Linked DNA regions of Saccharicrinis fermentans DSM 9555 = JCM 21142. The protein of the gene in region 2 interacts with the protein of the main gene of each other region in a pairwise test. Links are inferred from orthologs where the notes say so. Each region holds a gene or a part of one and is shown on either strand. Other genes may lie near its edges.

Region 1 (3,303 bases), 3.5 Mb from region 2 along the record:
AGCAGGTTAAAACTATACTTATAAAATTTTACGAATGTTTAGGTTGCCAATCTCTGGCAGCTTCATACATTGCAATTACATTTTCAACAGGTGTTTCCACCTTAATTTTATGACTAGGCCCTAAGATAAATCGCCCTCCGGGCGCCATTACATCCAAGAGACTATTCACACCCTCTTTTACTTGTTTTGGCGTACCTTTTCGTAGCAACAGTTCTTCATCCACGGCACCGCAAAAAGTAATCAACTTACCATAATCTTTTTTCAAGCCCTCAGGATCCATACCTGCTGCCCTGGTTTGTATAGGGTCCAACACTTCAGCTCCTGCGCTAATAAAATTAGGCAAAAGTTTACGAACCCCACCACAGCTATGCATATAAAAGTGCACACCCAACGCTTTGGGTTTAGCTGTAAAAGCATCTATAGATGGCCGAATGTAATTATCCCAATGGTCATGTCCAATGGTTAAACCAGTTTGCGAACCGAAATCATCGGCCACTCTAATAAAGTCCACCCGATTTTGGGCGACTTCAAAAAATTCATCAATAAAGCTACTATAAAAATCTATCACCTTATCGCAAAGGGCTTTAAAAAATTTAGGATGTGACATCATGACTTCCATAAAGCTATCCCGTCCAATTAAACGTTGCACAATACGAAATAAACCTGGTGAGGAATATCCAGGCGCAGTCATGATTGCATAATCCTTATACTTTTCCAATTGGGCATTCAGGGAATTAAAATCGAAGAGTGCATTTGATGGCCAATCGAAGTCGGACAAAGCGGCCGGATCAGTAATCCCTTTCAGCGGAAAGTCGGTAGCTTGCCAATAGCTAAATTTACCTTTTTTAATGCGAGAGTAACCTACTCCCCAAATGTCTTTTTTACACTTGTTGTTACTATCAACTAACTGAGGTCCTATATATTTTGGTTCCACCCATCTAAAATCAACATCCAGATGCTCTAGAAGTTGATCGCGGTCAGTAAAACCAAAAAAGGAGATCATTTTCTCACCAAATTCCGGAACATCCCAATAAAAAAATGGAACCCTATCCGGAACATCGTTGTTCAGAGCTTTTAAGACTCTTTCTTTGTGGTTCATAAATGATGTTTTAAGGCTGTTGTTAAATACAAGTTTCTTTGTACAAAACCCAGCTAAATTTATAAATATTTTTTAAAATAACAAATTAAACAAATTAAAGGGTTGATTAACAATAGATAACAAACACGACTATATATAACTATTCATTTCGTTGTCGAACTGCCTCGTAAACCAATATTCCAGCAGCAACAGACACATTTAAAGAACCTATGGTACCAACAATAGGAATTTTTGCAGCGGCATCACATATTTTAAGTATTTGAGATGACACCCCTTTATCTTCAGCCCCCATGACAATGGCAGTAGGGCCTGAAAAATCAACCTTCGTATAATTTTCACTGGCTTTTTCTGTAGCTGCCACTAACTTTAGACCTGAATTTTGCAAATACTCCAAAGATTTATATAGGTTTTTAACCCTAGACACTGGTATATTAAGCAGTGCACCTGCCGAAGTTTTTACAGCATCCGCATTAATAGGAGCTCCACCTTTTTCTGGTATCACAATGGCATTAACACCTGCACATTCAGCAGAACGAGCTATGGCACCCATATTTCGAATATCAGTGATTCCATCGAGAACAAGTACCAATGGGTTTTTTCCTTCTTCAAACAGACCTATAAGCGTATTTTCAAGGTCATGATAAGTAATAGCAGAAACAAAAGCAATCACGCCCTGGTGATTTTTTCTTGTAGCCCGATTAATTCGCTCAACAGGTACAGTTTGCCAGGCGATTTTTGCTTCTTTCATGGTATCAATCAACTCCTCATAGAGTTCTCCCTGCAAGCCCTTCTTCACCAATACCTTTTCAATTTCTTTACCCGAACGGATGGCTTCTATAACCGATCTGATACCAAATAAAAAATCACTTTTCCCTGCCATAATTATATTTTTTTTAAATTTGATAACAGCAACAACCACTACCAAGCTAATATCTTATAAAAATCTTATTTAATCCAATTTTCTCTTTTCCAACTCAGCCTCATCTAATTCCTGTTGACAAGTCTCCCATTGTTCCATTTCTTTCTCCAGTAAAACATTCAGTTCCTGATATTTTCGCACAAATTCAGGATCACTTGCATTTTGGGGTATCTGCATCAATCTATCTAACTCCACAATATTCTCTTCCAGTTGAGCTATTTTCTTTTCGCATTTCTCCACTTGCTGCTGGGCTTTTTTAACCCTTCTACTAATTTCCTTTCTTTGTTCGTAAGATAGTTTTGCCCCCTGATTCTCCCCCCCATTATCTTTGGCTTTCACCGCTTTACCATTCGGTTTCTGCAACTCCATTTCCTTCAAGGATTCCATTTTCTTTCTTTCCAGAAATTCATAGATACCGCCTAGGTGTTCCTTCATTTTTTTATGACGGAATTCATAAACCTTATCCACCAGGCCATCGAGGAATTCACGATCATGAGAAACCACGACCACCGTTCCCTCAAAATCTTTAACCGCTTGTTTCAATAGTTCTTTAGATCTAATATCCAAATGGTTTGTTGGCTCATCCAGGATAAGTAAGTTCACTGGTTCAAGCAGCAGTTTAACCATTGCCAAGCGGGTTCTTTCCCCTCCTGACAAAACCGATACTTTTTTATCCACCGCTTCACCACTAAACATAAAAGCACCCAATAAATCACGAATCTTTAACCTCACATCACCAACCGCCACACGATCAATTGTTTCAAGTACAGAAACACTTTCATCCAGTAGGTCGGCTTGATTCTGAGCAAAATAGCCTATTTTCACCTGGTGACCTAATTTTATGCTACCTGTGAAGCTAATCTCATTCATAATCATCCTAGCCATGGTAGTTTTACCCTCCCCATTTCTTCCTATAAAGGCAACCTTTTCACCTCTTTCAATGGTAAAATCAACATCAGACAAAACCTCATGTTCACCATAGCTTTTTGAAACATGTTTACCTTCCAGTGTAATACTTCCCGCATGCGGCGCCGGGGGAAACTTAATCCTCAATGCCGATTTATCAAACTCATCAACCTCGATTCGATCCAATTTCTCCAGTTGCTTAATGCGCGACTGAACCTGAACCGCTTTGGTTGCCTGATATCGAAAACGTTCAATAAATTTCTCTGTGTCTTCAATTAGTTTCTGCTGATTACGATAAGCTGCCATTTGCTGTTCCTTTCGCTCTTCTCTCAGCTCAAGGTATCTGGTATAAGAAGCTTTGTAATCATATATCTTTCCC
Region 2 (3,104 bases):
GTTGAATCAAGCGGAGGATTATACAATGCCATCATGATTATCACAGGCTTCTCCATCATCTTTTTACTATGCCTATGGTTATTGATTCGAAAATTCAAACAAGACACAATAAATAAAACAAGCATTAGCCAATAGGCAAGGTTGACATCCTCATTCATCCATAAAATTCAACACAGTCCATCAAAAACAAACATTACCCTGGTCCTCATGAGGACTTTCCACCCGACATTAATTCAGTAATGACCCGATACCTAGGATACTGATCCAGGATTATTTTAATAAAAACGGTAATAGGAATAGACAATATAAGGCCGGGGATACCCCAGATATATCCCCAAAACATCAACATAACCAATATAGTAATTACATTCACAGAAAAGGTTTTGCCCATAAAAACAGGTTCCAACACCCCTCCCATCAATACCTGGACTGCAGTTATCGCAAGCACAAAAAACAGAAGGGTACTCATGGGTTCTATTTCAACAAAAGCGAATAAGGAGAGCAATACCACTGAAATAACAGAACCAATCATTTGAACAAAATTAATCACAAAGGCAAAGAGTCCCCAAAATATGGGAAAACTAACATCAAAAGCCAGACAAGCCAGACCAAAACCAACACCAGTTAGCAAACTTATGGCAAACTTAACAATCACGAACTTAATAATATCCTTTTCAATCTTTCGGAATATTTTAACGGAAGAATGACGAACTTTAATCAAGGTACTATTCAGTAATTTCTCAAAATTAACAGAACCCGAAAGCAACAATACCACAAAAAAGGCGGTCATCAAGGTACCCGACAGTAGATTACTAATAAAGTCAAGCGAAAATCCAATACTATCCATCACGTTACCACCTTTAAAGTAATGCAGCAAAACATTATCTCCTTTAATACGATTAACGCCAAAGAAATTTTCAATCATCACAACCAAGTCGATCAATTTTGTTTCTGCTTTTTCAAAAAACAAGTTATCAGCCGCCATAATTTCGTTGCTGGTCAATTTAATGAGTTCACCCGCAAACTTAAATGCAGCGATCAGTAGTAACACAACAAAAAAGACGCTCAACCATTTGGGCACATTTTTTTTATCAAACCAGCGCATCAAAGGCAATAGCAACAGAGCAATAAACATAGCAGAAACCAAAGGCACAAAGATAAAAGAGAGTGTCTTCAGCAGGTAAAACATAAGCGGAATAACAATCAGCAATAAAAATGTATTGGTAGTTTTTAGGTCTTTCATATGTTTATAATTTGTTTCTTAATAGTCATATGGAACTCGCCGTGATAATCATTCACCTGTGTGAGAGATCACTCTCATGGCTCGTTTCATATAATGACAATAAAAATCGTTTTTTGAAAAAATAAAAGAAAAAATAGGCATACCCAATGCGCATCATTTGCTTAGGGCCAATAAGCTATTCATATTTTGCATAAAATTTCAGAGTAATTCACTGCGAAGCACTCACTTTGATTTCTCTTGACCCATCATCCAGAACGCTGATGGTCACATCGTATCTATTTTCGGGAAGCAAGGATGCTATTTTCTCGGGCCATTCCACAAAGCAATAATGCGATGAGTAGAAATAATCCTCATAGCCTAAATCAAAAGCTTCCTCTTCCTCTTTTAAACGATAAAAATCAAAATGATAGATGACATCATCACCCACTGTATTATACTCGTTAACAATGGAAAAAGAAGGACTATTAACCACATCAACCACTTGTAACTGCTTACACAATGCTTGAATAAAAGTTGTTTTGCCAGCTCCCATGCTGCCATAAAAGCAAAAAACTGCCGGCTCTGCATACGCTTGCAAAAAAGCCTCTGCAACAACATTTATCCTATCTAGTGAAGAAATTAAAAATTTACTCATCAATTAAAAATTGCTATTTGTTTTATTTGAGCGACCAGTATCACTCAATGATTCTTTGGTGACAATACCACATATGGAATCAACATTTCTTCCATAGACACTCCCCCATGCTGGAAAGTATCCTTATAGTAACTCACATAATGGTTATAATTATTCGGATAAGCAAAAAAATCCTCATTGGTTGCAAATATATAACTTGTTGACACATTTACCTTGGGTAATTGAACTTCTTCTGGTTTAACAAGCTCAAATACTTCCTTGGCTTTATAATTCAGATTTTTCCCTTGTTTATAGCGCAAGTTGGTTGTTGTAGTACGGTCTCCTACTACTTTAATGGGATTTTTCACCCGAATAGTGCCATGATCTGTAGTAATAATCACCTTCACATCTTCATGCTCCAACTTATCCAGTAGCTCTTTCATCACCGAATGAAGAAACCACGATCGACTGAGCGAACGATAGGCCGACTCATCATAGGCCAGTTCCTTTATCATCTTACTCTCTGTACGTGCATGTGATAGCATATCCACAAAGTTAAACACCACCACTGCCAAATCATCATTTAATAAATTGGCATAATTATCAATTAATTGCTTCCCTGTATCAATATTACTCACCTTTAGATACGAATAACGATACTGTTTACGAAAACGCTCAAAGAAAGTACCTATCAACTGTTCTTCAAACTGATTTTTACTCCCCTCCTCATGCTCATCAATCCAATACTGCCCATACATTTTTTTTATTTGTGCTGGCATTAGTCCTGCAAACAAGCTATTACGAGCATAATGCGTAGCAGTAGGCAAAATACTACTATAGATTTCCTCTTCCTCCAAGCGAAAACCATTCAGCACCTCCTGTTTGAGCATTAACCATTGATCAAATCTAAAATTATCGATCACCAGCATCACCACTTTCTCTCCTTTATCCAGCAAGGGTAAGGTAATTTTTTTCATAAAGTGGTGCGACATTAGTGGAAATTCATCATCGTCCCCTTGGATCCAATTGACATAGTTGCGTTTTATAAACTTAACAAAAGCATGATTGGCTTCAGTCTTCTGCATTTTCAACACCTCATCCATCTCACCTTTGGTATCTTCCAGTTCAATTTCCCAATAAACCAATTGTTTATATATCTCAACCCAGTCATCAAAGCTATAAGAATCATTTATCTTCAATCCAATCTTTCCGAACTCCGTTTGATAAGTACTCGTCGTCTTCTCCGCT

Evidence for each region.
Region 1: the proteins of tsaE (region 2) and rlmB interact in binary tests that used the Escherichia coli proteins (3 or more experiments, as listed by UniProt). The link is inferred for Saccharicrinis fermentans DSM 9555 = JCM 21142 from one-to-one orthologs.

What each region holds. Positions count from the first base shown.
Region 1 is NZ_KI912107.1:1,776,064-1,779,366, forward strand. The notes cover bases 110-3,080. They hold rlmB (23S rRNA (guanosine(2251)-2'-O)-methyltransferase RlmB), read right to left. Parts: upstream 1,980-3,080; coding sequence 1,239-1,979; downstream 110-1,238. Other genes in these bases: CYTFE_RS0107160 (uroporphyrinogen decarboxylase family protein), read right to left, coding at 110-1,099; CYTFE_RS0107170 (ABC-F family ATP-binding cassette domain-containing protein), read right to left, coding at 2,049-3,080. In the rest of the region: more of CYTFE_RS0107160, read right to left, coding at 29-109; more of CYTFE_RS0107170, read right to left, coding at 3,081-3,303. UniProt on the Escherichia coli protein: Specifically methylates the ribose of guanosine 2251 in 23S rRNA.
Region 2 is NZ_KI912107.1:5,243,200-5,246,303, reverse strand. What follows is about bases 165-2,936. They hold tsaE (tRNA (adenosine(37)-N6)-threonylcarbamoyltransferase complex ATPase subunit type 1 TsaE), read right to left. Parts: upstream 1,878-2,936; coding sequence 1,452-1,877; downstream 165-1,451. Other genes in these bases: porX (T9SS response regulator signal transducer PorX), read right to left, coding at 1,922-2,936; CYTFE_RS0121575 (AI-2E family transporter), read right to left, coding at 206-1,243. Outside these bases: CYTFE_RS29100 (CPBP family intramembrane glutamic endopeptidase), read left to right, coding at 1-135; more of porX, read right to left, coding at 2,937-3,104. UniProt on the Escherichia coli protein: Required for the formation of a threonylcarbamoyl group on adenosine at position 37 (t(6)A37) in tRNAs that read codons beginning with adenine.